Regions from separate parts of the Pelorhabdus sp. sgz311002 genome, predicted to be linked through region 1. Evidence: riboswitches for the same ligand, from Rfam matches in the RefSeq annotation. Region 1 holds a riboswitch; each other region holds the start of a gene.

Region 1 (10,733 bases):
ACGAAAAATATCTTGGGCATCCATATCGTCGGACCACAAGCCTCGATTTTACTTCAGCCTTTCGTCAATCTGATGAATGCTGGCGAAACGCGTCTGACACCCGTCCACGACCATATTGCTTCACCCACAACGGAAAACTTAAGACGTTCCCGCCTAGTTCGCAATCTTGATCCCCGCTCCATTGTAAGTGTCGGTGAAACAATGACGCCTCATCCCTCGTTATCAGAAGTGATTATGTGGATTCAATATTACTTCCCGGACTAATCGCTGCTTAGCAAATGATCTTCTAACAATGCTTCAATTTTAGGCGTACAACGCCGTCCATGACAGGAGCCAGACCCGGCTCCTGTCTTTTTTTGCACCGCGACTACCGAATCAGCCCCTGCCGCAATAGTCTTCTTCATCGTCGCCCGACTAATGCCTTTGCATAAACAAACCTTGGTTAATTTATCGAGTACTTGCTGTTGTAATTCTTGTTCTTCCATAAAAATATCCCCCCATTTATTCACTGAATGATTTCCTTTTGTGATGATTGTTCTAGCTTTGTAATGAGTATTTCCAGTTAATAATGTTCGTTTCCATTTGATGATTATCATTTTTACTTTATAGTAATTATTTTCTACTTTCTTTTAAATATACCTTTAATAAAACCTTAGTCAAAAAAAGACTGCCAAAAGGCAGTCTTAAAACTTCAAAACAAGCTATTTCTAAATAGCTATTTAATAAACAGCTACTTCCTATAATTTTCTTTTACCTTTTCACATATGCTTTTAATCTGGTAGCCAAGGGCAGGACAAGAATTGCAGCTACGCCAATCTGTACCAGATTGCCAGGAACAGATAGCATTGGCGCCACCCAGTTGCCATAAATAATACCTTCCGCCCCATAATAGCCAACCACCTTAATCAGGCAGGCTGCTAGCAACGCTAAAACATAGGCAGAAAAACTCTGCCGTGATTCACAAATTGCACCGACAACATAACCCATTAGCCCAACAATCACAAGGGTAAATGGCGCCCATAAAAACCAGCCGCCAACTACATCAAATAAAGCCATGCCAATACCACCAGCAAAAGCGCCAAACCAGCGACCGTAAAGAATCGCCATAATAAAGAGAGGTACATTGCCTAAGTGAATGAGTCCGCCGTTTGCCGCAATGGGCAAACGAATATTAACAAAAGAAGTGCAAATAAACACGAGTGCGATGCCTAAAGCTGCCATAACCAATTGTTTCGTTTGATACGTAGAAGACTGTTTCATTCTTAAATGCCTGCCTTATCGAAAAATAAAATATTTATCTACCATATCACACGAAACAAATTTACACAATAGGCAAATCTCGTTTTAACAAGCCTTATACTTTAAATTTACTTACAGCCTGTTGCAGCTCATCTGCCATTTTGGCTAAAGCCTGACTGGAAGCAGCAATCTCTTCCATAGAAGCTGACTGCTCCTCTGTCGCCGCTGAAACCGTATGCGTTTGCTCTGCCGCCTCCTTACTAATTGTATCAATCTGCCGGACTGTCACTACAACTTGTCGGCTGCCTGCCGCCATTTGCTGAATAGCAGCAGAAATATCTTTGACTTGAGACGAAACTTCGCCAATGAGTGATACAATATCCTGAAAAGCTTTTCCAGCTGTCTTTACTACGTCAGCCCCCACCTTAACTTCCCGTGTTCCTTCATTCATCGCTGTAACCGCACTATTCGTATCAGTTTGGATCTCACTAATTAAGCCAGCGATTTGCTTCGCCGCTTCCTGTGACTGTTCCGCCAGCTTGCGTACTTCTTCCGCTACAACAGCAAAGCCTTTTCCCTGTTCCCCGGCGCGAGCAGCTTCAATCGCTGCATTCAAAGCCAGTAAATTCGTTTGGCCCGCAATGCCAGAAATAGCATCGACGATTTGTCCGATCTCTTTTGAACGTTCGCCAAGAACTGTAACAAACCTAGCCGAACTGGATACAGACTGATCAATAATATCCATTTGCCCGATGGCAGCATTCACAGCTTTATCCCCTTCGGCAGCCGCTTTTGCGGTCTTTTCCGCTACGCCTGATACAACGCTTGCGTTCGCTGCTACCTGATCAATTCCGGCAGACATTTTCTCAATTACCGCGGAAGCATCCGTAACTGCCTGTACTTGCTTAGCAGCCCCCTGAGCCACTTCCGATATAGCCCCAGCCACTTGATTCGTCGCCTGAGCGGATTGTTCCGCATTTTCCGTTAAATCTGCCGTGGAAGAACCAACTCGCTGTGCATTTTTCAATATCTGGGCCATAATTTGCCGGAGATCCGCAAGAAACTGATTCGCCGCGTTTGCCAAATCACCAATTTCATCTTTTGCCTCTACTTGGATACTTTGCCGCAGATCGCCGCCATTTTCAACAAGCTTCGTCAGTTCCCGATACAAAAGATTGATCGGCTTCGTGATTCCTCTTGTAATCAAAACAGCTAGTATGACCGATAGCAAAACCCCTATCACACTACCGCCAAACATAGCTATTTTCGTTCGAACTTCACCACTTTTAAGTTCGGCCGACCGTTTTGCTAAAAGCCCCTGTTCTTCTCCTTTTATATCAGCAAGAAGTTGCCGCATGCTATCCATATTTGCTTTCCCTTTGCCTGACTGTACAAAGGCAATTACATCCTCTATCTTCCCCTGGCCCATTACAGCTTGCCGTCGAAGATTAATTAATGTTTCGCCTTCTGCCGCCAACCAGGATCTTTCGTACTGCAGTAAACTTGTCAATCGTTCTTGCTGTTTCGGATTATCTGAAGTAAGGTCTTTTATCTTATTAAAGTGTTCTTGAAAACTGCTTGTACCTTGCTTATAAGGTTCCAAAAAATCTTCCTTCCCCGTCAAAGCAAAACCACGCTCGCCTGTTTCCATATTCACCAAACTCGTTAACATTGCATCGGCCTCACCCATCACTTCATAGGTATGAACATTCATTGCAATAGCATCTGATTCAGCAGTAAATTGAAGATAGGAATAACCTACTACGAAAAGCATGAGCACCATAACAATTCCAAATCCTAAGTAGAGTTTTTTCCCGATTTTTAGGTGATTAAAATTCATATGCCTCAATCCTTTCGCTACTGTAATGTAAATAAGTAAAAAGTAATCGTTAGCCTCCCTTTCCTTGTTGATAAAAAAAGAAGGCCCCCGCCGAAGCATAGGCCTTCTCATAAGCTATTTCTTTGCTTACATAGCTTACATGTTTATTTCTAGCAAAATTTTAGAATTCCTCTATTAAATTGACAAAATTTTCACTTTATTAAGCTAAACTGCTTTCGCCGTCCTCGGCTTCTTTCGTTCTGCTCTTCGCGGCTTTATAAATCACGCCAAGCATAATAAACCATACTGGCGTCACAAACAGAGCAACGCGTGTTTCTTCATTTAAAGCCAAGGTGACTAATACAAAGGCAAAGAAAGCTAAAATAATATAATTAATCACCGGATATAGAGGCATTTTAAATTTATTTTTCGCCGCAAGGTCTGGTCTCGTCTTACGATATTTCAAGTGACAAATTGTGATCATCGCCCAGATAAAAATGAAGCAGAACGTCGAAATACTGGTAATCAAAACAAAGACGCTTTCTGGCATAATATATTGTAGAATCACGGCTAATAGTACAACAAAAGCCGAAAAGAGCGTAGCATTCGCCGGTACTTGATTGGAAGTTAATTTTTTCATTGATTCTGGTGCGTTGCTTTCTTTCGCTAAAGCATAAACCATGCGGCTCGTACTAAAAATACCGCTGTTGCAAGCCGATGCCGCCGAAGTTAAGACAACAAAATTGACAATCGTGGCCGCTGCAGTAATCCCGATTGCCGAGAAAACCTGCACGAAAGGGCTTTTTGCCGGACTGAGCGCCGTCCAGGGATAAATACTCATAATGACAAAGAGAGCGCCAAAGTAAAACACAATAATTCGAAGTGGAATATGATTAATGGCCTTGGGAATAACCTTTTCGGGGTTTTCCGTTTCCCCCGCAGTCAAGCCGACTAATTCAATCCCCGTGAAAGCAAATACAACCATTTGGAAAGAAAGAATGAACCCGCTGATTCCGTTAGGAACCCAACCGCCGTAACTCCAGAGATTGGCAAAGCTTGACGGGCCAGCGTCAGTCGCAAACCCTTTGATAACCATAAACGAACCAATTACTATAAGTGCGAGAATCGCCACAACTTTAATCAAAGCAAACCAAAATTCCATTTCACCAAAATGCTTTACCGCCGTCAAATTCATAATCAGCAGCACAACTAAAATCATGAGACTGGGAACCCATTGCGCGATATGGGGAAACCAATACTGAATATACAGCCCCGCAGCCGTCACATCGGCCATTGCCAAGGAAATCCAACAAAACCAGTATGTCCAACCCGTAATAAAGGCAGCGCCGTTACCCATATAGTCGCGGACAAAATCCACAAAAGAATGATATTTGCTGTTAGAGAGTAGCAATTCGCCTAGCGCCCGCATTACAAAAAAACAAATCGTGCCTGTAATCATATAGGCAAATAAAATCGATGGCCCCGCTAAGTGAATCGAACGACCTGAACCGAGAAACAGGCCTGTTCCAATCGCCCCGCCAATGGCCAGCAGCTGAACATGACGATTTTTCAGCCCCCGTGATAAAGTTTGTTCTTCTGACATATGTATCCCGCCTTCCGTTCTGTTACTACGTGCCAAATACCAGCCTCGAGAAAAACAGAAAGAGGCCAAATTTAAAAATTTGGCCTCAAAATAAAACAGCAAGAAAATAGCTTTGTCTGCTCTGTCCTTTTACCTGAGAGATTCACTGATTTAGTATCAGCTTGCTCCTTCGGTGCTCAATTGAGGCTCTCCAGAGGTTCGTCCAGTAACGGTTCTTTTGCCTGAAAGCATAACATCTTCGGCGGATTATTGCTAATCTCTCTCCCGTTACCTTCATACGAAGTTCGGTATTCACTTTGATAGTACAGTTACATACTTTAGCACTCTTCACAGAAATTGTCAACCTTAAACAAACACTTTTCTTTTCTGTGCGTATATGAGCTACAATAAATCCCGATCATTAGTTAATAGCTTACTTTCCTAGCCAATATCTTTTATCGCTACTTTAGCGGACAGGCTCCAGAAAGCCTTCCTTTAAACACACGGCAACTGCTAAAGTTTTCACCTTGTCGGCAAACTGAATATCGAGACTCACCGCATTGAGCGCCGTAATCTGGCCCTCACCGAACCGAGCATGTCTAACATGAGCGCCTACCTTCAGCCCCTCGCGCTTACGAATGGCGGTAGGCGATAAAACTTTTGCTGGCTGAGTTGGCACTAGCCGCGTGCTTGCAAAGGGACTTTTCACGGACAGTGGCTGACACTTGGATTGCCAAGCTTGCGGCGACGGCGCCTTGGGCGGCGTTACCATATGGCGTATGGCCATAACAAACTGCGACTCACTGACTTTTTCCTGATCGCGCTTCTCATAAGTTATCAATTCAAGGTGATGTCTAGCTCGCGTCATCGCCACATAAAAGAGACGAACCGCCTCGGCCATCGCCGCTGGTTTTCCCTGCTGTTTCTCTGTTACATCGCTGGCCGCAGGAATAATCCCTTCAATCAAATCAATCATATAGACCTTGTCAAACTCCATTCCTTTCGCGCTATGAAAGGTCGACAGAGTCACTTGATGATCTTTTTTCTGTCTCGCCTGCTTAGTCACAGTTTCTAAATGCTTTAGCCGGTTGGCAAAGGCTTCGACACTATCAAGTCCTGATGCAATCTCCTCGAGTGTGTTTAAAATGCCCAAGAGATATTCCTTGCGAAACCCCAGTCGGTCACACATTCGATCTAAGGCCTTGTCGTAACCAAGCTGATGGCGAATTGCCGCAATGGCTGCCAGAGGCTTTTTTTCTTTTAAAGAAATAATTACGTCCCGACAAGTTTCAATGAGCGGCCACTGATAGTCCTGCAGCGGTACATGGCGGAGTAAATTCTGAAATACCGACTCATGATTTCCTAACTCTTTTACGGCTTCTAGCTGCTGTTTCGTAATATAGCCGTTCATCTTCGCAAAAACCTTTTCAAAAATATCAATGCGTTTATCAGAGTAACTAAGTCGCATAAAGTTTAAAATATCAGCTACAACCCAGTGCGAAAAAAATCGCTTGTCCTCATCTTGCATGGCAAAGGAAAGACCGGCTCGCTCCAATTCATTCACCAGGATAATCGCTGATGAACTATTGCGGTACAAAATGGCAATACTGTCTTTCGCAACCGCCTGTCGAATCGTCTCAATCAAATACTTAGCCTGCTGTTTATAATCACTGAGACAGCGAATATCAATGGGCGCCCCATAAGGATTTTCCGTAAACATCTGCTTCGGATACCGCTGGGCATTGCGCTGAATAAACCGATTGGCGGCAATCACAATATTGCGGGAAGAACGATAATTCTGTTCCATATATAACAGCCGCGCCGCTGGATAAACCTCGCGGAAGTGCAGCAAATAATCAGGTTCGGCGCCGCGCCAACTATAAATTGATTGATCATCGTCAGCCACTACGCAAAGATTGCCATGAGCTTTGACGAGCTTTTCCAAGATAAAATGCTGTACCAGCGACGTATCTTGGCTTTCGTCTGTTAAAATATAGTCATAACACTGTTGGTATCTTTTCAGCAAGTCCACTTCTGAGTCCAGAGTCTTATAGGCATAGAGCAGCATATCATCATAATCAAGTAACAGTGTCTCGCCCGCTGTCTTAAAGGCCTCATAGGCTTCTAAAATTTTTGCCGCCCCTTTTACACTGCAATCCACTTCCGACCACTTTTCCCGGGGAATAAGCTTGTTCTTGATAAAACTAATATAGGTGGTCAGCTCATCCATCTGATCTTCCGTCATCGTTTCCTTTGTAAGGATTTTAAAAATATCCCGTAAAATCTGCCCCTTATTCAGCTCCGCTTGTCCTTCAATCAGTTGATACGCCACCTGGCGCTGACGAAAATAATCCCGCACAATTCGAAAGGCCAGACTGTGAATCGTCGAAAATTCAACAGACTCCAATTGCGGAAATAAAGCTTGAAACCGCCCGTCCATTTCTGCCGCCGCCGCCCGACTAAAGGTGACCGCCTTAATCCGCCGCGAAGCAGCACCTTGTACCGCAATCAGATAGCCGATTTTCGCAATGAGCGTTGTTGTTTTTCCCGAGCCTGGCGATGCGAGCAGCAGCAACGCGCCTTGATTATGCAACACTGCGTCACGTTGTACTTGGTTAAGTACTACACCACGTTTCTCCAGTTCTTCCCAAAATCTTTGTTCTGTTACCATCATGTAAAAACCCTTTCTCATCGCCCAGTGCAGCGGCTGATACTAGCCTCGCTGCGAAATCGTCTTTTTATTATATAATAGACCCTGCTAGTCGCGAGTGATATAATAAATCTGATTTAGCTCTGATAGAAAATCGTAAGTAATAATTATAATAACAAAAATACGGACTAAAGGAAAATCGGTCTATGGAAAATACAACCTTTCTGGAATTAATCCGGCAAAATCCCTATACACTCACCTCGATCAAGAATCCCACTGATGAAATGAAGCTGCTTGCTGTCAAAAGAAACGGCCTCATGCTAAAACATATTAAAAACCCTACTAGCGAAATGGAACAAACCGCGCTGGAAAATAACAGCCGCGCTATCGAATTCATTGAAAGTCCCACTGAAGCCATGATGCAAAAAGCCATTACGGCCAGTTGGACCAACTTGGAGTATCTGAACAATCCCCCGGCAACGATCATCGAACAAGCCCTCAATCAATCCGGCTGGGCCATTAAATATATCAAAAACCCCAGTGAAGCATTGCAGCTATTGGCAGTAAACAAAAATTACGATGCGATCAAATTTCTGAAAGAACCGACTGAACAAGTCCAACTGGCAGCAATAACGCATAGCTACGAAGCGCTACGCTATATCAAAACTCCTACACCACAGGCCGAGCGCCTGGCAGTGAGTCAGAATGAACGAGCCATTCAATTAATTAATGATCTAACGAAGCCCAAAATTCTAGAATTTCTCGCGATTAATTTTCTCGTCATTAAATATGTTATGAAGGAAATCTCCGCAGAAGAATTACGGCAAGTCCTACAAACACAGCTTGCCAAACCAGATATTGCCGAAAAATATGTACGTGATTTTTTAACTTACACTACCATAGATAAACTAAGTCCCATTATGGCTATTGACCGACTCCTACTGATTGATCAGTACGGCAGTTGCACAGCGAAACGAATTGCTGTCGATGAACAGCTCAAGTTACTTTAGGAGGAACCCCCGTGAATTTTATTGACACCTTAACAAGCGCTGATTTAGTACTCGCCACCGAAGCCGTCCCGCTCATTGTCGGCGAAAGCGGCATTGGCAAAACCGATTTAGCGAAAGAACTAGCCCGCCAGAAAAATTGGAGCCTTATCACCATTGACGCCAATCTCTTGAAAGAAGGCGAAATTGGCGGCTTGCCGACCGTAAAAGACAATACAACGGTCTATGCCGTTCATCATAAGCTTAAAGAATTAGAAGAAGCTGCTGCACAGGGTAAAATTGTCCTGTTATTTATTGATGAAATGAATCGCTGTGAACATGCGGTGCAGCAGGAACTGATGAATTTGATCTTAAACCGGGAAATTAACGGCTTCACTTTGCCGCCAACCGTAAAGATCCTGGCAGCTATGAATCCCTCGGGGAAATACGGCTCCGATTATGACTACCAGGTCGTCGATATGGATGCCGCCCAGGAAAACCGCTTCGTCTGGCTCTACATGGAACCAGATTACCACCAGTGGCTCGCTTGGGCGACAGAAGCTGGTCTGGAAGCAAAAGTCATCGAATTTATTGCGACCTTTCCGGAGTATCTCCATAAAAATAACGAAGCCGACCTACAGGCTACGCCGCGCAGTTATGAACGAATTTCGCATATCTACAAAATTTATCAAGAAAAAGCCGATGCGATTTCCCGCTCCGTCTTTCTCAATGTAATCCGCGGCAATGTGGGCCGCCTTATTGCCGAAGAATTTGTCAGCTTTGTCGAGTCAAACTATGCGCCGCTCCTTACTTATGAAGACATCTTTGCGGGCACAGCCTTATCAGATGCTGTCCGCCAGAAAATCAAAGCCGAAAGCCACACAAGGCTCTATCTCGCGGCCAAAAACATCCTAAAACACCTAGAAACAACTATCACTCAGGAGCCAACAGCAGCCACGGAGCTAGTAAGCCGTCTGATTGACTTTTTACAAGCTTGCCCGGCCGACTTAATGATTGGACTCATGAAAGATATGAAACAAAATTATGAGAAAACCTACGCAGCAGCCCTTGCTGACGATGCTTTCGTCGAAGCCTATTTTGCAACCTACCGCTCAAGCAGGTGATCACGATGAATACTCCCTTTGCCATACACCAGCAAAAACTCTATGACGAAGCCAAGGAAATCATCTCTCAATTTCTCCGTTCCAACAAACAAAATACTTCGCGTAAAGTTCCGATTCCCGCCGCCTTTAAGGAAAGCTTTTTTCAACTGATCGATCAAGTCAATCTCCAACTCATGGCCGATCAGGATAATTTCTACGGCTACTTTTTATTTCAAATGTCACGAGACCTCCGGTTTGACATGACTAGCCCCACTGGCGTCAATTTTCAAGCGCCGCGCTATGTCTTATATTTTAATCCCGTCATTTTTCTAACGCTCACGGAAAAACAAATGGAGAGCACGATCAAACACGAGATCCTGCATGTTCTGTCGCTCCATTTGTTACGCGCTAGAAATCTTACGAGTCAATATGGCACACTCGCCACAAATATTGCTATGGATATTGTTGTGAATACCTATCTTGATTTCCTGCCACCTTATGCAACAACACTAGCCTCCGTCAATGCCTACTATAACTTGAAGTTGCTTCCCTTTGAAACCTTTGAGTACTATGCCGAAAAGGTCCAGGCTGCTATTGACTTACTAGCTACTGACGAAAAAGGCGCCATCGATGACAGCCGTCTTGATGAGGCTGTAGAAACAAAGTACGAACCGCAGCGAACCCATGATCTTTGGCAAGAATCCAGTGAAATTGATGCGAAAACCTTCTTGGAATTTACCGAAAAATTAGCGCTTCAGGCCCAAAAAGGCACGCCGCCAGCGTATGTCCTCAGTATGCTAGAGGCTCTTGCCGCTCGTAAAGGCGAACTTCCCTGGAACTTGTACCTCAAGCAGTGCTTGGGAACGATCGCCAGTACGAGACAGAAAACGACGGCCCGTCGCAACCGCCGCCAGCCAGACCGACTGGACTTACGGGGCGAACTGCGTAGTTACAAGGCCAAAATCACTGTAGCCCTCGATATAAGCGGCAGTATTAGCGACGAAGAATTTCAGCAAGCTATGAAAGAAGTCTTTGCCATTGTAAAAAACTACAAGCATGAAATTACCTTGGTAGAATGCGATGATGAAATTCGCCGCGTTTACCCAGTAAAAACAGCCAAAGATATTAAGGAACGGTTAAAAATCCGCGGCGCTACTCGCTTTACCCCGGTGTTTGATTATGCGAACCAGCATAAAATCAACTTACTCATCTATTTCACCGACGGCCAAGGCGAAACATCACTACAGACTCAGCCCCAAGGCTATAAAACCTTATGGATTCTATCTGGTAACAGTAAAGGACTTTCCTTGAAAACAGCCTATGGCGCCGTAAAACAACTTAAACCAGTCGAAAA
Region 2 (10,733 bases), on a different contig from region 1:
CAGTCGTTCATTGCAGGGAACGGCCGCATCGCTCAAAAAGCGCTCCAACTGGTCTTTTGCTGGTATCGTCAACTTTCCTTCAAATAGGCTGATGTCTTCGAATTTTAGACAGTATTTTTGAATCTTTTGTGCTAAGTAATTTTCTAAAATTCGTTGAAAATCGAGCGAGCCTTTGAGACGAGCCCTGGCTTCAATATTTTGAATGCGGCTTTTGTCTTGGGCCGCTAACAGTGTATCAAGACGATCTGCTTGACTTAAGGGACGTTTAATGCCCGTAATAGCGGTAACAAGATCTTCCCAGACGAGCTGAGTTACATCGGCAGCATCGATTTCCGGCAGCAGCTCCGAAATATAATCGAGAAAAATTCGGTTGGGTGCAATGACAATGAGCTTTTTGGGATTGAGTTTTTCGCGGTACAGAAGATAGGAGAGTCGATGTAGACCAATCGTACTTTTGCCAGAACCAGCTACGCCCTGAATGACTGTGACTTGATTTAAAGGCTCGCGAATGATTTTGTTTTGCTCAGCCTGAATCGATGTGACAATGTCTTTTAGTTTTTCCGCTGCGCCTTCTTTCAGACGGTCTACCAATAAAGGGTCGGCTAGCAGCGCTTCTTGTTGGTTCGAAAGAATCTGATCTAAAATGAAATTGTCTACCATATTTTTGAGCTGACCTGCTTCAATTTTATATTGCCGTTTTAGGCGAACGTCGCCCTCATAGTGGTATTTATTTAAGACTTCATAGGAAGCCCGGCCGCCGTAGCATTCGTAAAATACGGTAGCTATGGGGTCGCGCCAGTCAAAAATCAGAAAATCTTCGGGCCCGTTAATTTGCAGACGCGTCACTTTACAACGACCAATATAGTAGCTTTGAAACGCTTCGGTACCATCTTCGCGAAAGTCAACACGGCCAAAGTAAGGAGATGGCAGGGCGTTTTCAATATCTTGAATTTTACTGGCGTGATCGCCGCGTAACATAGCGTGAACATAGGCGCTGACCTCATCTTTGATCAACAGCGACTGCTGCATGCTCGTAAATCGGTTGTCAATATCAGAAGCGAGGTCAGTCATGACTTGCTTCATTTCTTGGATTGTAGCGGCTAAATGATTCTCCTCAATGGGAAAATCAGGATGGTTTTCAATCATAAGGCCTCCTGGGAAAAAGTAATAAAATGCGCGATAAAAGAAGCCTCTGCTCAGATGATCAGAGGCGTAATTTTTAAAATAAGGTGTCTTTATTATAAGTCTAGGCGTCGGTGAATACAAGTCAGGCTTATCAGTGAATTGTGATCGTCTTATTCAATGAAAATAATCCACGAATCGACAAAAATTGCTTTACTTGGATTTAGTTTTATTCGATAATGATGCTAGGAGCATTCAATGAAGATAGGAGAGAAACGGATCAGCTTTGTGGAGAAATGATTTGACAAATTGAAAGGAGAATGGCGATGAAAATCACAACAGTTCGTACGAAACTCATGTTGTTATTATTACCATTTTTATTATTTGCCTTTAGTATTTTATCAGGCATCGGCTATTATTTTTCCAATCAAGCCTTAGAGCAGAGCGCCAGAGAAACAGCACTGGCCATGAGTTCTGATTACTCACATCAAGTGCGGGATGCTATTAACGAACGGGTTATTGATCTTGAAAATTTGGCTAGTAACTGGACTGTGAAAAATCATAATGATATGGGGCTGATTGTCAAGTTGCTACAAGAAACTCATGACCGTATCGGTAATTTTGATAATATTAACTACCTTTTACCGTCGGGTGAAGGGGTTCGTTATAATGGAACAACTACAAATGTAGCAGATCGTGACTACGTAAAAGCGGTTGTTAGTACGAAAAAGATTTATATTTCTGACCCCATATTGACAAGAGGGACAGGGCGCATGGGGGTTATCATTGCCGTTCCTGTTTTGGAGCAAGGAAACTTGACCGGGATTATTACTGGCAATGTATCGCTTGATAAGGTTACTGATTTAATTAAAGACAGTCGTTTCAAGGAAACTGGTTTTGTAGCGATTGCCGACAATAACGGCATGCTCATCGGTCATTCGCGCCAACCTGAACTTGTTGGCAACGTGAATTTTATGGATCGCAAAGTTAGTGATGCTGTCAAAACGACGCTGCCAGAAGTGGATAGTCGGTTTACGGCTCACTTTACGTCGGTTGCTGGTGGCAAGACGGTCATTGGTCAATATAAAAATCTCGATGGGGTTAGTCATGTGGCTGGCTTTGCGCCGATTTCCTTACCAGGAGGGAAGCAGTGGGTTACGATTGTATCAGCGCCTGAGGCGGAAGTTTTTGCAGCGACGAACCGATTGGCCAAAACACTGCTCTTTGTCTCGATAGCCGCTTTATTAGCTGCCGTGTTTTTTATCATTTGGATTAGTAATCACTTTGCTAAACCGATTCAATGGATTCGCGATGAATGCCAGCTTTTGGCCCGAGGGGATCTGTGCCCTGTTGCGTCGAAAGTGCAGTCAGACGATGAACTGGGACAACTGGCGCAAAGTTTTGCGGATATGCGTCTTACGCTGTGTCAGCTTGTGCAGCGGGTGAAACAGCAAGCGGAGGCAGTGAATAGTTCAGGCAGTCAGCTTAGGGAAAGCGCTGATCAATCGGCGCAGGCTTCGAATTTAGTGGCGCATTCTATTACGGAAATTGCTGGCGGTATGGCGGCAACGGCTGCTTCGGCGACTCATATCGCTGAAATTATTGATAACATGTCGAATCGCACAGCTCAAATAGCTGAGACGGCTCAAGCTGCTGCGGGAATTGCTCAAAATACGGCGAAAGAGGCTGAAATTGGCCAGAAAGCGGTTGGACAGGCAGTAGGGCAAATGGAACAGATTAATTCGGGGTCACAAGCAGTAGCCGCCGCGATTGAACAATTAGCAAAAGGATCAGATGCAATTCGTCCGATCGTGGCAATGATTTCGGAAATTGCTGGCCAAACGAATTTATTGGCCTTGAATGCCGCAATTGAGGCGGCTCGTGCCGGCGAGCAAGGCCGTGGGTTTGCCGTCGTAGCGGAAGAAGTAAGGAAATTAGCTGAGCAATCCAATCAGGCTGCCCAGAAAGTTACTTTACTGATTCAGGAAAATCAAACGAATATGGATCAGGCGATTGCTGCGGTACAGCTTGGTACAGAAGGGGTGCGCGTTGGTCGGGAAGTCGTGAATTCTGCTGGGAAAACCCTAGAAAATATTATGATAGCCATTGTAGCTTTATCAGAGCAGATGAAGGGGATTTCTGATTCGATCCAAACAATGGCGGATCATAGCAAATCAGTAGCTAAGGAAATTCACGGTGTCGATACAGTGAGTCGTAAGACAGCCGCGGAAGCTGAAACTGTTTCTGCCGCTACAGAGGAACAAGCTGCATCTATGGCGGAAATTGCATCGGCAAGTAAACGGTTAGCTGATCTTGCTGTAGATCTAAAGACAGCCGTAGAAAAATTTTCTGTGTAATTTTATATTTAATTACACTTGCATATTAAGCTATCTTGTTTTATAATTATAAACGTTTTCGATGTACACACTAAAACTACATATTTCCGGATGAGGTTTGCGAGAGAGAGGCTGAATCAGCCCGCCGAAGGAGTAAAACTCTCAGGTACTCATAAAATTGGGTGATATCGTAAAGGGACGGGACTCTGGAGAGATCCGAGCGCATCGGACGCCGAAGGTGAAATACAGCAGAATTGCTGGCAAAGCTCTCAGGCAAAAGGACAGAGACAAAAAGTGCGAATGTATTTAGTTTGTTTTATTCGTATTTTCTTTGTGATTCCAGAGTCAAATCATAGCTGATTTGACTCTGTTTGTTTTTGGGGGAGCTTTTTGGCATCGTTGCATGTAAGGTACATCGCAGATCAGTAAAGAAAGCAGCGATAGCTGTAAAAGGAGAGATTTTGAGATGGGGAAAAAATGGTTTCGGAGTATGACAGCGGCGCTTTTGGTACTGATGGCAGCCAGCTTTTTAGGGGGCTGTGGCGCTAGTTCTTCCAATGAAGTGCAAATTGGTCTACTGAATGAATTAACAGGCGGCAACGCTACCATGGGAAATTCTACTACGAATGGAGCGAAGCTAGCGATTAAAGAAGCGAACGCGAAAGGTGGCGTCTTGGGAAAACAAATTAAAGCCGTAGTGGCTGATAATAAAAGCGAGCCGTCTGAATCGGCTAATGCCATGACGAAACTAGCGACACAAGATCGTGTAGCAGCTGTTACCGGTATCTTTTCTAGTTCTAATGCCATTGCCGCTTCGAGCGTAGCTGAGTCGGTAAAAGTACCGCTGTTGGCAGTGGGGGCGACAAATCCCAAAGTAACAGTCGACGAAGGCACTGGTAAGGTAAAGGATTATACTTTTCGAGTTTGCTTTATTGATCCTTTCCAGGGGACCGTTGGCGCCAACTTTGTTTTAAATAATTTGAAACTGAAGAGCGCTGTTATTCTTGTCGATAACAGCAGTGACTATAGTAAAGGGTTGGCCGCTTTCTTCAAGAATGCCTTTACTAAGGGTGGCGGCGCCGTGCTTGCTGAAGAAGCGTATTTGCAGAAAGATCAGGATTTCAAAACGATTTTGACGAAAGTCAAAGGGTTACATGCTGATATTATTTATGTGCCTGGTTATTATGAAGAAGTAGGCAAGATTGTAAAACAAGCTAGAGAACTTGGAATCACATCGCCCATGCTTGGCGGCGATGGTTGGGATTCGCCTAAACTCGTAGAGATTGCTACGCCAGAAGCGCTTAACAATACTTATTTCACGAACCATTATGCGGTTGATAACACAAATCCCACATCGCAGGCTTTTGTGGCTGCCTATAAACAAGAATATGGCCAATCGCCTGATGCGATGGCGGTACTTGGCTATGATGCAGCCAATGTTTTGATTCACGCCATTCAGCAGGCTAATAGCTTAGAGCCGGCGAAGATCCGTGAGGCTTTGGCGGCAACAAAAGATTTTGCTGCAATTACGGGAAATATTACATTGAATGCGACGCATGATGCCGTAAAAAATGCGGTAATCATCGAAATGAAAGATGGCAAACAAGTCTTTAAAGCTACAGTCAATCCCTGATTAGCGATGGAAGAGAATATAATACAAGAAATTTTGTAAAAATAGGAGCAGCAGGAATGATTTAGAATTCCTGCTGCTCTTACATATTTTGTGAAAAAATATACTTAATAAGACGGTGAACTTTTTGGAGAATTATCGGGAATTGCAGTATATAGACACAAATGATGAAAAACAAGACATGATACGAACAAAATAATAGACATGTTAGACAAAGTTATCATTTTAATTTTCAGATTATTTTAAAGAAAACGTATATTTTGAACGGCTTTTCTGCAAATAAAGCCAAGTCTAATTTTTGTCGGAAAAGCTGGTATGGATCTTGCAATATAAAGACCGTGAGAGCCAAAGGGACTCTTGCCAGAATAAGAGAGAAAACTGTGAGGGGGTATTTTAATGAAAGAAGCAGTTATTGTGAGTGCTGTACGTACGGCTGTTGGCAGTTTTAATGGTTCATTGGCGTCACTGTCGGCGGTAGAATTAGGGGAAATCGTAATTCGTGAAGCCTTGTGCCGAGCAAAAGTGAATCCAGAGCTTGTTGATGAAGTGATTATGGGCAATGTATTGCAGGCTGGTCTTGGCCAGAATCCGGCAAGGCAGGCTGCTGTTAAGGCGGGGATTCCGAAAGAAGTTCCGGCATTTACTGTAAATAAAGTTTGCGGCAGTGGTTTGAAGACGGTGAATCTAGCGGCACAGGCTATTATTGCGGGCGATGCTGATATTATTGTAGCAGGCGGCATGGAAAGCATGTCGAATGCACCCTATCTGTTAGGCAATCAGGCGCGGTGGGGCTATCGTATGGGCCATAGTAAAGTAATTGACAGTATGATCCATGATGGTTTATGGTGCGCGTTTGAAGATTATCATATGGGTATTACCGCCGAAAATGTGGCAGAGAAGTTTGGTATTACCCGCGAAATGCAAGATGAGCTCGCAGCATTATCACAGCAACGAGCGATTGCTGCCATTGAAGCGGGGGCTTTTAAAGAAGAAATTGTACCAGTTACCTTGAAAACTCGTCGGGGCGAGGCTGTTTTTGCTGTGGATGAATATCCGAAAGCGGGTACGACTAAAGAAACAGTAGGTAAACTCAAGGCGGCTTTTCGTAAAGATGGTTCAGTGACAGCTGCTAATGCGTCGGGAATTAATGACGGTGCTGCGGCGCTTGTCATTATGAGCGCTGAAAAATGCGCCGAATTAAAGCTTACGCCGTTAGCGAAGATTCGTTCCTATGGTGCAGCTGGCGTGGATCCGTCCATTATGGGGATTGGTCCGATTCCTGCTACACGGAAAGCTTTGCAGAAAGCTGGTCTTTCTGTAGCGGATCTTGATTTAATTGAAGCAAATGAAGCCTTTGCGGCGCAATTCTTGGCTGTTGGTAAAGAATTAGGCTTTGATCAAGAAAAAGTGAATGTCAATGGCGGTGCGATTGCAATTGGTCATCCGATTGGGGCCAGCGGGGCGCGGATTCTTGTTACATTGCTTCATGCCTTAAAACAGCGCGATCAAAAGATCGGCCTAGCTACGCTTTGCATTGGCGGCGGCCAAGGAATCGCGACAATTGTGGAAAGAATATAAGGAGGAGATAATATGGCTATAGAAAAAGTGCTAGTAATTGGCGCCGGACAAATGGGTAGCGGCATTGCTCAAGTTATGGCGCAAAGCGGTTTAGCCGTAGTTTTGCGTGATATCAAAGAAGAATTTGTTCAAAAAGGGTTTCAGGGAATTCAAAAGAATCTGGCGAAGCAAGCTGAGAAAGGCAAAATAACGGAAGCCGAAGCGGCGGCCATTTTAGAACGGATTTGTCCAGTTACCGAAATGGATGCAGCTGCCTGCAAAGTGGATCTTGTGATTGAAGCTGCTATTGAAAATATGGCCATTAAAGCGGACATTTTTGGTCAGCTCGACGCTTTATGTCCTGATCATACCATTTTCGCCACGAATACTTCATCGTTGCCGATTACCGCTGTAGCAGCTAAGACGAAACGACCAGATCGCTTTATTGGGATGCATTTCTTTAATCCAGCGCCAGTTATGAAGCTTGTGGAAGTCATTCGTGGTTTGGCCACTAGTGAAGAAACGTATCAAGCTGTCTATAATTTGGCGGTTCAGACCGGCAAATCACCGGTGACAATTCATGATGCGCCTGGTTTTGCTGGCAATCGTATTATGATTCCCATGATTAATGAAGCTATTTTTACGTATGCCGAGGGCGTTGCTTCCGTAGAAGATATTGATGCTGTAGCGAAGTTAGGTTTTAATCACCCCATGGGACCGCTAGCTTTATCAGACTTGATTGGCAATGACACGGTACTAGCGATAATGGAAGTTCTCTATGAAGGTTATGGTGATCCTAAATATCGGCCTTGTCCGCTGCTCAAGAAGATGGTCCAGGCTGGGTATTTAGGGAGAAAGACAGGCAAAGGCTTCTACGATTATAAGAGCTAAGCTGTAAAGTTCGCCAGGAAGAACATCTTCCTGGCCTTTTTTTGACAAAAAAATAATAAAAGCACTAAAAATCAAATATTCAAAAATATTTATAATGCTTTATTTATCTTTAAAAATCGTTATAAATCATCATTTTTAAAAGATAAACCTATCATAATTCGATAATTGACGATTTACTTGCATTATGATATCTTTATTGTGAATTATATTAAAGGAGGTATGGAATGAGTCACGGAAATGAGCAAAAAATGCAAATTGTTGTCGCAGACCCTTCCGCATTAGGTCTTTTTGGTTTAGCAATGGTTACTTTGGTGGCGGCATCGCAAAAATTAGCCTGGACTACAGGTGTATCTTTCGTGATTCCCTGGGCGATTTTTTTGGGTTCTATTGCCCAGATGATGGCTTGCGTTTATGATTTCAAGCATAATAATCTGTTTGGCGCTACTGTTTTTGGCGCCTATGGTCTGTTCTGGATTAGTGTAGCTATGGCTTGGATGATTAAAGCCGGCGTGTTTGGCGCTACTTTAGCGAATACAGCCGATCTGAAACAGCTTGGTTTTGCCTTTATTGGGTATCTTATTTTTTCGCTGTTCGGGACAGTAGCGGCAGCAGAGACGAATAAGATTATTTTTTCGATTATGGTCTTAATTGATGTATTATTTATTACGTTGGCGCTCGATAGCTTCGGGGTTCACTGGGCTCATTCGATTGCTGCTTGGACAGAATTAACAATCTCTATGTTAGGCTTTTACGGTTCAGGCGCGACGTTTCTTAATAAGTGGTTTAACAAGCCATTTCTGCCATTAGGGAAACCCTTTGGCGTCTTTAAATAAAACTTTTTTTAAAATAAGAAGAAGCCCTCTTACCAGCCTTGCTTAACAGCAAGCTAGTACAGAGGGCTTCTTCTTTATGTTGTTACTCTACCAGGCAGAAGCCGCCTTGGCAGAGCGCCATTTCAATGTCGGGGTCGTATTCCTGAGGCAAATTTACACGAGTTGTTGCTGTATGGTGATCTTGGACATAGCGAATTTCATGAATGCCAAGACGATAGTACACAAGTTTCGGGTCATCCGGTCCGGTAAAGTATTTTTGTAAGGCCGGAACTTCTCTAAAAATAATTTCTTTTTGCACGGCTAATTCTTTTTGGATACCTAGTTGCGCATGGAGACGACCATAGATATTGACAAGTTCGCCATTTTTGCCATAGACGCAAAGTTCAACGCGGGGATTTTTTTCAATTTCGCTGAATTGTCTTGTTTCACAGCTATTGAAAAGCCAGATATGGCCATCCTTATCAATATAAGGATACATGGGGCGTACATGAGGGCGATTGTCCTCTACTGTGCCGACAAAAGCGATTTCGCTTTTGACAAGATCAATGACTTGTTGTTCGTACATTTCAGAGACCTCCTCTTGTTTGTAACGTTAAATTCCTATTTCGTCAAAGAAAAAAAGATTCCTGCTGGATAATTATTTTTTTCGTTCTTTTTATACAGAAAAATCATCTTTTTTTGGTGGCTTGTTACATAGACGGCGCTTCTTTTTTCTTGTTATTATAATAAAGTAACTATTTGGATTTTAAGGAGCGTGTTACGATGAAACTGAATTTTTATATGCCTACCAAGGTATTCTTTGGGGAAAACTGTTTGGCTGAGCAAGCGGCGCAGTTCAAGCAGCTTGGCACAAAAGCCTTTATTGCTACCGGCAAAAGCTCGGCGCAAAATGGATCGCTGGCGGCGGTTACGGCGGCCTTAACAGCAAGCAATATTGATTATACGCTGTTTGATCGTATTTCCAGTAATCCTTCAGTTACTTTAGTCCGCGAAGCGGCAAAGTTGGCCAGGGAGGAAAAAACCGATTTTATTATCGGGATTGGCGGCGGCTCGCCCATGGATGCGGCAAAAGCAATCGCTGTATTAACTTATAATGAAGTTGATGATGTTCGCCTGTTTAGCGGTCCCTATGATCAGCCAGTGCTGCCTGTTGTTGCTGTGCCTACTACAGCTGGTACCGGCAGTGAAGTGACGCAGTATTCTATTTTGACCAATGAGAAAGAAGAAACTAAGACAAGTATTGCTAGTGAAGTGATTTTTCCGAAACTGGCCTTTTTAGATCCGGGGTTTATGGCCGATCTGCCGCAGCGAGTAACGATTCATACGGCGGTTGACGCATTGTCTCATGCGGTGGAAGGCTATCTTTCTACAAAGGCAACGACTATGAGCAGCTTGGTTGCAACTGAGAGTATGACGCTGCTCGGCGAATGTTTAAAGCAGCTTACTGGACCAATTGATCAGTCTGTGCGGGCCAAACTTTTATATGCATCCATGCTCGGGGGGATGGTCATTGCGCATACGGGGACAACGGCAGTTCATGCCATGGGCTATTCGCTCACGTACTTTAAAGGCATTGATCATGGGCGGGCTAACGGTCTGTTGCTTGGCGAATATTTGGCAGTTTTAGCGCCAAGCCAGCCGGAAAAAGTACAAGAGGTTCTTCGCTGTCTTGGCTTCTCGCAATTAGTAGAATTTAAGCAGGTTCTTGATCACCTTCTAGGTGAAAAAGAAAGTGTAACAAAAGATGAATTAGAGCGTTTTAGCGCCAAAGCCGTTCAGGCTAAAAACCTAGCTAATACGTTAGTTGCTTTGAATCAAAAGGATTTGGCCGGTATCATTGAACGAAGTCTTGCTTAATGAAACAGACTGTTTCACCTTCGAGCTGCAGTAGCTTTTGGCGAAACAGTCTGTTTTTATTTTCTTTATAAAATCTGACTGATATGCATGACTTTAAATTTGCCACCGCTCTTTTGGGCGGCTTTATTCATTTGCACGAGACAAGTAGGGCACTCTGTTACAACGATTTGTGCGGCGCTGTCTTCAATGTTTTGCCGCTTTTTATCAAGCAGAGAATCAGAAATGGCGGGATAGTCCATATGGAAGGTGCCAGCGCCGCCGCAGCAGCTGTCAGAACCTCTCATTTCGACGTAATCGGCTGCCGCTTGTAATAGGACGCGCGGCTCAGTCCGTAGTTTTTGACCTCGCACTAGGTGACAAGGCTCATGAAAGGTTACTTTTGCTGTTGTTGTCTGCCGCGGTTGATAGCCTGCTTTAACAAGGTATTCGGTAAGATCCATGATCTTTTCACTGAAGGCCTGCGCCTTGGCCTGCCAGAGAGGATCATTCGTAAAATGAGCGGCAACC
Region 3 (10,733 bases), on a different contig from region 1:
ACTACATCAAAACCCATATCACCAGGACGGGCAATTCCCATAATGGCGTTCATATTTGCTCCGTCATAATACAAGAGTCCCCCAGCAGCATGAACAATCGCGGCAATTTCCTCAATCTGGCGTTCAAACAGACCTAATGTACTAGGATTTGTCAACATCAAAGCTGCTGTATCAGGCCCAACTGCTTCGCGCAAAGCTGCCAGATTGACCGAGCCGTCGGGATTTGATTTAATTTCAATAATAGTTAGGCCGCAGACGGCAGCAGTAGCGGGATTCGTCCCATGGGCCGAATCAGGTACAATCACTTTTGTGCGCACTTCACCGCGCGACCGATGATAGGCGCGAATCAGTTTTAGCCCAGTCAGTTCGCCGTGAGCCCCAGCCACAGGCTGCATGGTAACGGCTTCCATGCCAGCAATCGCCGCTAGATATCGCTCTGTTTCATACAAAAGCGCTAAAGCGCCTTGCACGGAAGCACTGTCCTCAAGTGGGTGGATCGCAGCAAAGCCGTCATAACGGCAGACATCTTCGTTAATTTTCGGATTGTATTTCATCGTACAAGATCCCAGCGGATAAAAACCAGAATCAACACCAAAATTCCGATTGGAAAGTCCCGTGTAATGTCGAATCAAATCAGGCTGACTCACTTCCGGCAATGCCGCCGGTTCCTGCCGCAGCAAATCTGGGGGAATAAAAGCAGTCACTGCTTGGCTTGGTACATCCAGTTTTGGTAAATCTACGGCACAGCGACCACGCTTCGTCATTTCAAAAATGAGTTTTTGGCTCTCTTTCACAATAACGCCCCCATTTCCTGAACAAGAGAATCAATTTCTGCCTTCGTTCGCTTTTCGGTTACGGCAAGCAATAGACACCCCGTAAGTTCTGGATAATATTTTCCCAGATCGAGACCGCCTAGAATCTTTTTCTCTCGCAGTTTTTGATTTAACAGAGCTGGCGGTGTTTTTACCTTGATCACAAATTCCGCAAAGAAGGGTTGCGAAAAAACTGGTTCACAGCCATCTAACTTTAGCAGTTCCGTGTAGGCATAGTGAGATTTTTGCAAACACAAATCGGCTGTCTGCTGCAATCCTGCTCTGCCGAGAGCGCTTAAATAAACAGCCGCCCCTAGAGCGCAAAGCGCCTCATTCGAGCAAATATTCGACGTAGCCTTTTCTCTTCTAATATGCTGTTCTCTCGCCTGCAGCGTCAACACAAAACCGCGATTTCCCCGGGTATCTGTCGTCTGTCCGACAATGCGACCAGGCATTTTGCGCATTAACTTCTCCGTTGTGGCAAAAAAACCAAGATAGGGTCCGCCAAAGGAAAGCGGCAATCCCAATCCCTGTCCTTCGCCGACAACAATATCAGCACCTAGATGACCTGGCGCTTCCAGTATTCCGAGCGCAATCGGGTCTGCTGCTACAATCAAATAGGCGCCGTATCTATGAGCTAAATCCCCTAATGTTTTTATATCTTCAATCGACCCCAGAAAGTTAGGATATTGAACAATGAGCGCCGCCGTGTCCTGATCGAAAAGTTCTTCTAGCTTGACTAAGTCAGTCACTCCGTCAGCATAAGGCGCTGCTACTGTCACCAGTTCCTTATCACGGCCATACGTAGCGAAAACTTCCCGATAATGAGGGTGAACCGTCTGCGCTAAGAGAATTTTAGTTCTTCCCTTAGCAGAGGCCGCCATCATGGCCGCTTCCGCTAACGCCGTGCCGCCGTCATACATAGATGCATTGGCCACAGCCATGCCCGTAAGCTCGCAGATCATGGATTGATACTCCCAGAGAGCCTGCAAATACCCTTGCGAAATTTCTGGCTGGTACTGCGTATAAGCCGTATAAAATTCCGATCGCCCCAGTACATGAGCTACCACGCTGGGAATATAGCGATCATAGGCGCCTGCGCCTAAAAAGCAAGTAAAATCCTGTAGATTATCATTTTTTTGCGCAAGCTGCCGTAAATGACTGGCAAGCTCGTGCTCCGACAAGGGCGCTGGCAGGGGCAAATCACCTTGCAACCTAACACGCTCTGGCACATCTTCAAACAAATCAGCGATCTTAGAAGCGCCAATCGCCTGAAGCATCGCCTGACGGTCTTCTTCCGTATGAGGCAAATAGCTCCAGGCCATATTAGTGGCCCCCTTCGGCCGCAAGTTCTTCGTAGGCTGTACTGTCTAACAGAGCGTCAAGTTCAGCCAAGTTGGAAATTTCTACAGCAACAATCCAGCCTTCACCGTAAGGATCTTGATTGATCAATTCTGGCGCATCTTCTAGCCCCATATTGACCTTTACGATTTTCCCGCTAACTGGCGCATAAATATCCGAAACAGCCTTTACTGATTCAATGACAGAGAAACTGTCACCAGCTGTTAGTTCGCGACCTTCTTCTGGCAGCTCGACAAACACAACATCACCTAACTGTGCTTGTGCGAAATCGGTTACACCAATATAAGCCATATCGCCTTCAACCCGAACCCACTCATGATCTTTCGAATACTTTAATTCTGCTAGAATGTTCATCATTATTTCTCCTCCCGTTTATAAAATGGTTTTGAAATCACTTGGGCAGCAATTTTTTTACCACGAATCTCCACAAAAAGCTCCTGACCGATTTGGGCATACTCACTGTTGATTAAAGCCAGTCCGAGATTTTTATCTAGGGACGGTCCATAAGAGCCTGTTGTAATCTGGCCAATTCTTTCTTCGCCGCAAAAGACGGGATATTCCGCTCTAGCCACACCGCGGCCGACCATTTCAATCCCCACCAGTTTGCGCTGCGGCCCCGTTTGTTTTTGCTTTGCCAACACTTCTTTCCCATTAAAATTTTCTTTATCAACTTTTACAAAAAAGCCAATTCCCGCCTCGATCGGCGTAATTTCTGCGGTCAATTCATGACCATATAAAGGAAAGCAGACTTCAAAGCGCAGTGTATCGCGACAACCAAGACCTGCTGGCAAAAGCCCCATAGGCTTACCAACTTCCATGATCGCTTCCCATAGATCGGCAGCATCCTCAGGTGCGCAGTATAATTCAAATCCATCTTCGCCGGTATAACCAGTGCGAGACAATAGTACCTTCTTGCCTGCAACAATCACTTCCGGCCAAAACCAGTAATAGGTGAGATCCGCTAAGGGAGCATCCGTCAGGTTGGCAAGAATCTTTTTAGCCACAGGCCCTTGCAGCGCCAGTTGGGCTGTCTGATCTGACAGGTTTTCTAGCGTAACAGCAAAACCAGCCTTATTTTCTTCCATCCAGGCCCAATCCTTGTCAATATTCGCCGCGTTCACTACCGCCAGATACTGCTCAGCCGAATATTTATAAATAAGCAAATCATCAACAGTGCCGCCGTCGTTATAACACATGGGTGAATAAAGAATCTGGTTCTCTTGTAATCTCGCTACGTCATTTGTCACTACTTTTTGCAAAAAATCTAGAGCATCTTTCCCTGTGACCAGAAATTCTCCCATATGGGACACATCAAACAGTCCCGCCTTCGTCCGCACTGCCAGATGCTCTTCTTTAATCCCGCTGTACTGAACTGGCAGCGACCAGCCGCCAAATTCCACGATTCGACCACCATAACGCAAATGGGTTTCGTAGAGAGGGGTTCGTTTTGCCGTCACTTACATCACTCCTATCATTTTAATGAAGAAAATACCATTGATTTTAGAGCACACAAAAAGGACAGAGAACAACAGTGTAGTTTCACTCTTGTTCTCTGTCCTTTTACCTGAGAGATTTACTCCTGACGGAGTCCCCATCGGTGACACATCGTTGTGTGCTCTCCAGAGTCTGGTCCGGCTGCAGTTTGTTTACCTGAGAGTTTGAACAAAGCTTTGCTCCTTCGGTGCGCCTCGAAGGCGTCTCTCCCGCAGTCATCATTCCTAGTTATAAAGTTTTAAAATAGTAAAGCTGTAAAACCGTCTTTTTTTAAGTATATGAGAGGAAATATTTTCTGTCAATTCACTTCGTTAAAAGATTTCTTATCAAATTGAGAATATTCTAGCCTTCCAGCCGTTCATAAACTACCTCGCCATCAATCATGGTAAGGTCCACTTGAATATCCATCAACTGTTCCTCGGGATAAGCTAGAATGTCTTCGGAGAGAACAACAAGATCAGCCAGTTTTCCCACTTCAATACTTCCCTTGATGTTTTCTTCAAAGCTCGCATAGGCGCCGTTAATCGTGTACAGCCGCAACGCTTCTGCCACAGTAATCTTTTGGTTAGCGCCAATCACTTCCCCGGTTCGTCGATCCCGGCGATTGACCGAGCCGTCAATGCCGCGCATCACACTCTCTTCGCAAGTTGGCGCATCACTACCGATTACCGGTCGCAGCCCCGCGTCAATATAGCTTCTCGCCGCAAACATATAATCGGCTCTATCGCCATAGTAACGGCGATAGTCACTACCGTTAATCGTCATAAATGCCGGATTTGAGACAGGAATAATTGCAAGGGAAGCCATACGAGCAATCAGCGCTTCATCAGTTAAAGCGCAATGCTCAATACGGTGGCGACAATCCTCACGGGGATACTTCGCCGCTGCCTGCTCATAGCCTGTAAGCATCATTTCTACTGCCAAATCGCCTACAGCATGGGCTGTCATTTGACAATTCGCCGTATGTACCGTCGCAATCATAGCGTTAACCTCATCCTGGGTCCAGGTCAAAATTCCTGGCAGCTTCTCATTATGACTGTAAGGCTGGCGGGTCGCACAGGACGGGCCGCTAGTACCGCCGTCAATCATAATTTTCAACGTACCTAGTTTAAATCTTTCGTCGCCAATCCCGCTTTGCAGTCCCAGCGCCAAAAAATCATCGCAGAGTTTTTTAGAAAAAGGCTTACCAAAAACACTGTGCAGCATCGCATAGACCCTAGGCTTGAACTCCCCATTATAGCAAGCTTGCTGCATCAACTGAAATGATTGTGCGCCAAATTCACCGGGATCATGAATCGATGTAATGCCTGTTTTCAAGAGTAAATCATTGGATTTTTTTAGAGCCGCCCGCATTTCTGCATCACTATAGACAACCTTAGACCAAAGATAAAAATTTGTCGTTTCTTTCGTCATGCCTGTAAGGCGACCATTTTCAACAACAACTTCATTTTTCGCAAACTTAGCCGCATCGGCCGGGCTATGAATTCCGCCAGCTGCTAGTGCCAACGTATTATACACGCCCATATGACCGCAGACTCGCATACACTGCACGGGATTTTCTGGCGCCGCCGCATCAAGATCCTCAATAGTCACATGACGCTGCTCTTGCAATTTATTTTGATCATAGCCCCACAGCTTGATCCATTCACCAGGGCGCCGCTTCGTTGCCTCCTGCACAATAATGGCCTGAATCGCCGCAATCGATTTCGCTTTTTCATAGGTTATATCAATAATCGCTCCATCAAAAAAGCCATATAAAATCGGATGAAAATGACAGTCAATAAACCCCGGCGTCACCACTCGCCCCTTAAGATCGATAACAGTTGTCTTTGTTCCTATATACTCCTTTGCTCCCAAGCGACTGCCGACGTAAATAATCCGATTTCCCCGTACAGCAACAGCCTCGCAAATTTCATTTTGATTATTTATCGTAATTATTTTTCCGCCTAAAAAAACAGTGTCTGCAAAAAATTGATTCAAAGCCATAGAATCAACTCCTCTTTTCAGTCTATGTTTTTTCCGCTGTAAAATGCTTCTCTACTAATCATAATTCCTGAGTCATTCCAGCAAATCCTGCGACATCATTCTACCTTTTAAACAGATGAGTCTAAAAAACAAAAACGCAAGACAGCAATATATCCTGTCTTGCGCCATCGCAATCATTTTTCAGTTTTAAATCATTACCATACATGTAACTTTGTCTTACTATATCAATCTTTGCATTAAAAATCTATAGTTATAATGAACAAAGATTTTGCTCCTTTTTAGCTAAAAGCAACAAAAAAGTAAAAAGATCTTATGGTAAAACACAAAGCTTTCCACAAGATTTCTATGAAGTACAAAGCCCAAGGATTTTTTTGCATTTTTTTCCTAGCAACAATATAAACAGGTTCCAATTTATAAAATCTATGTATTGTTATAATGAACAAAATACCGTAAAATTTATATCAAAATAATCATGATGGGTAGGATGATTCCATGCGGCTTTTTCATAAAATTACCCTTTTATTGAGCTTGTCAATCATCTTAACAAGTTTCATGCAATTTATCGTTTTTGATAAAGTATTTATTTCTGACACAGATTCACTCCTCTTAGATATTAATGAGCAAGCCGCCAATAATATGAGCAGCCAGCTTTCCGATTATTTCGCTAAAGTGGAGAAAAACCTGCGAATTATTGCCGAAGATGAGAGCATCCGAGGAAACCAAGATTTGCTTGATAAAGCAAATGCCTTAATGCCGGAAGTAGATATGATTATTATTACCGATCAAAAGGGCGATATGGTACGCCTATCAGGCAATGAATATCGTCCCGTCTTTTTCAATGTATCGGACAGATATTATTTTAAACAAGTCATTACTGGGCGGACCTATATCAGTGATGTCTTAAAATCAGTCATGAATTTTAAAGTGATTACAATTGCTGTCCCCATCATGAACAACGGCCAGGTTACAGGAGCCGTAATTGGCTCGATAAAACTAGACAGAAGTACCTTTGCTTCTCTATTTGATAATAAACGCTTTGGCCGTAACGGTTATATTGCCCTGTTGGATCGGCAAGGCACGATCGTCTACCACCCCAATAAAGAACGAATTGGTCAAAACACAGCGTATTTTGATCAACTAGACCACGAAGAAGGCGCTAAAATGTTAACAGCGCCTTCGGAAACGATGCAATATGTGGGCTACAGCAAAGTACCCGATCTCGGCTGGATTGTAACTGTCAGCACCCCAACAGAAGATATTGTACGTAGCCGCAATATGCTTGTTTACGAAAATCTCTTCTTATCGCTTCTTGGTATTATCGCAATCATTGTTATTGGACTTTACATCGCTAAAGGTTATACCGCGGCACTAGAACAACTCATTCAATCTTTCAGTAGTCTAAAAAAAGGCAACTATAAAAAACTAAATCCCCTTGATTATGCCAAAGAGTTTCGCCAAATGGCGCTTGTCTACAATAACACGATTGAAACGTTAGCAGAAATCCATACAAATTTGGAAGAAGCCGCCGATAAGGATTCTTTAACAGGCGCTTACAACCGCCGTGCTTTTGACCAAGAATTAAGCCGCTGCCAAACAAATCTCTGGGCTGAATCGATCGGACTGCTGCTCTTAGATATTGATTATTTTAAACGTCTCAATGATACTGACGGACACTTAGTTGGGGACGATATTCTAAAAAAATTCACGAAAATCATGCAAGACATTGCCGGAAACCAAGCCGTATTTCGCTTTGGCGGTGATGAGTTTGCCATTATTTTACGCAACTTTTCCAAAGAGGAGTTATTTTCCTTAGCGGAAACCATTCGTTTAAGCAGCCAAACATCACTAAACGGCTGTACCGTAAGTATTGGCCTAGCAAAATTTCCTGATGACATAACTTCGCTTGACGAGTTAGTCGCCTGTGCTGATAAAGCACTCTACCTTAGCAAACGAAGCAAAAACAAAGTGACACTATATTCGCCTTAATGAGTTCCTCATAACAGGCCACTCAGATGCTGCACAAATAAAGAAGCAAAAGCGACTGCCGCCCAGCATACTGAACCTAATAGAATGGGCCGTACGCCATTTTTCACAAGTTCAACCAATCGAGTATTGAGGCCAATGGCGCTCATGGCCATCACAATTGCAAATTTGCCGCAAGATCCTAATAATCCAGCAAGACTTTCCGGCAAAACTCCCGCTGTATGAATCAGCGAGGCAACAACAAACCATAAAATAAACCAAGGAAATATTCTCTGAAACGAAAAAGAGTTTTTCTGTTTATTGCGATAAGCCATGACACCAGCCAATAAGAGGCAGATGGGAACAATCATCAAGGCCCGCGTCAATTTGACTATCGTAGCATAACTGCCTGCCGCATCACTGTAAGAGTAAGCCGCAGCAACAACCGAAGAAGTATCATTGATAGCCGTACCAGCCCACATACCAAAACCAGTATCAGATAACTGCCAAAAGTGTCCTAAAAAGGGAAACAAAAATACAGCAGCTACATTGAATAAGAAAATAGTAGAAATAGAAAAAGCAATTTCTTTATCTTTTGCTGCAATCACCGGAGCTACAGCAGCAATAGCTGATCCGCCGCAAATTGCGGTACCAGCGCCAATCAGCAGCGTTGTCTTACGATCAAGCTTTAATAGTTTCCCCACTAAGTAAGCTACGCCAAAAGCGGTAAGCAAAGTAAAAATCATTACAGAAAAAGATTTCGCGCCTATAGCTGCTACTTCAAAGAGATTCATCTCAAATCCTAAAAGAATAACTGCATACTGCAAAATCTTCTTGCCAGTAAACGAAATGCCAGCTTCTAAAATTTGCGGGCGTTTCACGCTTGCAAAAATCATCCCCAACACAATACCAAAAACAGGTCCGCCAATAATCGGATAATATAGTCCTAAAGTATAAGCAACCGCCGCAAATAAAAAAGAAAGTCCTATCCCATACAGCTTTTCTTGTTTCATCGATAAATCCCCTTTCCTGTCTTGGTTTGTAGTCTATCACTTGCGGTAAAATAAGTAAAATAGTATAATTTGATAAAAACAATAGGTAAAACTATATAAGGGGATTTTTATGACATTACGCCATCTGCGAATTTTCCTTGCCGTATGCGATGAGAATAATATGACCCGAGCGGCCCGAAGCCTGCATATGACACAACCTTCCGTCAGTTTAGCGGTACAAGAACTGGAAGAACATTATGAAGCGCTTTTGTTTGAACGATTGGGACGCAAACTTTTTCTAACTGAAGCTGGCCGTCGCCTTCTTGTATATGCCCGTCACATCATTCATTTAAATAAACAAGCCGAAGACGAAATGCACTCTTTCGGGAAAACGAGTCGGCTGCGCCTTGGATCTAGTGTAACAATTGGTGAAGCTCTGCTTATAGATCTTCTAATTTATAACCAGCAGACAAATCCCCAGCAGGAAATTTTCTCAGAAATTCACAACACAGCCGAACTAGAAGCGATGCTTTTAAAAGATGAACTCGACCTGGCCTTAGTAGAAGGCGAAATTCACTCGGAATATTTACACAGTCAGCCTTTTCTCCAGGATGAATTGATTTGTATTGTTTCGCCCCAAAATAGTCTAGCAACGAAAAATCACTTAAAAGCAAAAGAGATTGCCTCACTCGGTTTTTTCGTACGTGAAAGCGGCAGCGGAACAAGGGAACTCTTTGAAAAAGCTATGAAAGAACAAGGCTATACCTATACAGTGATTGGCGTCTATAATAACGCAGAAACCATAAAAAAAGCCGTTATGGCCAATTTAGGTATTAGTGTCATTTCACGTCAAGCTGTCCGCCACGAATTAGCTGATGGCACTTTAATCGCTTTGACGATAAAAGAACTCTCCTTGCAACGAAATTTTTCGCTTGTCTATCATAAAAATAAATATCTTTCACCGTCGTTACAACAATTTATCAACTACTGTCTAACACTTGAAACAAAATCGAAGTAGGCCATATCTAATAAGAACTTTACGCTGACTAATAAGATAAATAGAAGATCTTAGTAAGGAGGCTTTTGTCATGACACAACAAAAATCCAAAATGCCTGTCCTCTTTATCGGACACGGTTCTCCCATGAATGCCATAGATAATAACAAATACGCAAAAACTTGGAGCGAAATCGGTCAAAGCTTACCGCGGCCAGAAGCGATTCTGGCAATTTCCGCCCATTGGTATACGGCAGGTACTAGAATCACCGACGCCAAAGAACCTAAAACAGTTTATGACATGTATGGTTTTCCCAAAGAATTGTATCAAGTCCAGTATCCTGCACCAGGTTCACCCCATTTCGCCCAGATTACAAAAAATTTAATTAGCAGTCCTGTAGCTATTGATAATAGCTGGGGACTCGATCACGGATCTTGGTCCGTTCTACATCGCCTCTATCCGCAAGCTGATATTCCGGTATATCAGCTAAGCGTTGACAGAAATGCCTCTGCCGCCAAACATTTTCAAATTGGTCAGGAAATCCGCCAATTAAGAGAACAAGGGGTTCTTATTTTCGCTAGCGGCAATGTAGTCCATAACCTTTCCCGTATCGCCTGGGACTTAGAAACAGGCTATGATTGGGCCGAATCCTTCGATCACTATATTAAAACAAGCATCATCGCTAAAAATTATCAGGCAGTTATTGATTATTCTCAAGCTGGCCCAGCGGCAAACCTTGCCTTCCCTGAGCCGGATCACTTTTATCCCCTGCTTTACGCCCTTGGTGCGGCAGGTTCTAACGACCAACTTTCCATTTTTAATGATTCTTGTACACTAGGTTCTTTATCAATGACAAGCTATCGCTTTGATGAGGTTTAATCCTAAAGGTATCAAAAAAAATAAAAATGCGGCTGTTCTGACAAAATCTTGTCAAAACAGCCGCATTTTACTTACGCTAATCTTCTTCGCAATAGCTGATATTCTTTCACTTTTTCATCTAAAATTTTATTTAACTTAATTGCTTCAGTGGATAAAGAACCTTTGTGCGCAAGAACATCAATTAAAGCTAAACGATGCTTCTCGATTTCTTCTTGCAATTCTTTTAATATATCATAAATAATTACAATCTC

Evidence for each region. Region 1 has a riboswitch for glycine ahead of AC0NJP_RS11590 (amino acid permease). Riboswitches for the same ligand answer to the same signal wherever they lie in the genome.
Region 2: it holds a riboswitch for glycine, as region 1 does, so the genes downstream of both, AC0NJP_RS08780 (ABC transporter substrate-binding protein) here and AC0NJP_RS11590 (amino acid permease) in region 1, are expected to answer to the same signal.
Region 3: it holds a riboswitch for glycine, as region 1 does, so the genes downstream of both, gcvT (glycine cleavage system aminomethyltransferase GcvT) here and AC0NJP_RS11590 (amino acid permease) in region 1, are expected to answer to the same signal.

The regions. Positions count from the first base shown of each region.
Region 1 covers NZ_JBWBCL010000007.1:33,877-44,609, reverse strand. Annotated here, with positions in the region: gene AC0NJP_RS11610 (dihydrolipoyl dehydrogenase family protein) at 1-264, shown strand, start outside; gene AC0NJP_RS11605 ((2Fe-2S)-binding protein) at 261-485, opposite strand; gene AC0NJP_RS11600 (ECF transporter S component) at 751-1,260, opposite strand; gene AC0NJP_RS11595 (methyl-accepting chemotaxis protein) at 1,355-3,079, opposite strand; gene AC0NJP_RS11590 (amino acid permease) at 3,279-4,661, opposite strand; glycine riboswitch at 4,781-4,857, opposite strand; glycine riboswitch at 4,861-4,938, opposite strand; gene AC0NJP_RS11585 (ATP-dependent helicase) at 5,107-7,314, opposite strand; gene AC0NJP_RS11580 (hypothetical protein) at 7,497-8,300, shown strand; gene AC0NJP_RS11575 (AAA family ATPase) at 8,312-9,400, shown strand; gene AC0NJP_RS11570 (vWA domain-containing protein) at 9,406-10,733, shown strand, end outside.
Region 2 covers NZ_JBWBCL010000004.1:230,922-241,654, forward strand. Annotated here, with positions in the region: gene AC0NJP_RS08770 (HelD family protein) at 1-1,146, opposite strand, end outside; gene AC0NJP_RS08775 (methyl-accepting chemotaxis protein) at 1,449-3,479, shown strand; glycine riboswitch at 3,570-3,642, shown strand; glycine riboswitch at 3,655-3,753, shown strand; gene AC0NJP_RS08780 (ABC transporter substrate-binding protein) at 3,925-5,091, shown strand; gene AC0NJP_RS08785 (acetyl-CoA C-acetyltransferase) at 5,485-6,666, shown strand; gene AC0NJP_RS08790 (3-hydroxybutyryl-CoA dehydrogenase) at 6,679-7,536, shown strand; gene AC0NJP_RS08795 (acetate uptake transporter) at 7,761-8,369, shown strand; gene AC0NJP_RS08800 (pyridoxamine 5'-phosphate oxidase family protein) at 8,452-8,934, opposite strand; gene AC0NJP_RS08805 (iron-containing alcohol dehydrogenase family protein) at 9,132-10,226, shown strand; gene AC0NJP_RS08810 ((Fe-S)-binding protein) at 10,292-10,733, opposite strand, start outside.
Region 3 covers NZ_JBWBCL010000006.1:77,484-88,216, forward strand. Annotated here, with positions in the region: gene gcvPB (aminomethyl-transferring glycine dehydrogenase subunit GcvPB) at 1-794, opposite strand, end outside; gene gcvPA (aminomethyl-transferring glycine dehydrogenase subunit GcvPA) at 791-2,137, opposite strand; gene gcvH (glycine cleavage system protein GcvH) at 2,139-2,528, opposite strand; gene gcvT (glycine cleavage system aminomethyltransferase GcvT) at 2,531-3,631, opposite strand; glycine riboswitch at 3,803-3,890, opposite strand; gene AC0NJP_RS10855 (amidohydrolase) at 4,011-5,654, opposite strand; gene AC0NJP_RS10860 (sensor domain-containing diguanylate cyclase) at 6,147-7,640, shown strand; gene AC0NJP_RS10865 (YeiH family protein) at 7,649-8,629, opposite strand; gene AC0NJP_RS10870 (LysR family transcriptional regulator) at 8,739-9,626, shown strand; gene ygiD (4,5-DOPA-extradiol-dioxygenase) at 9,697-10,482, shown strand.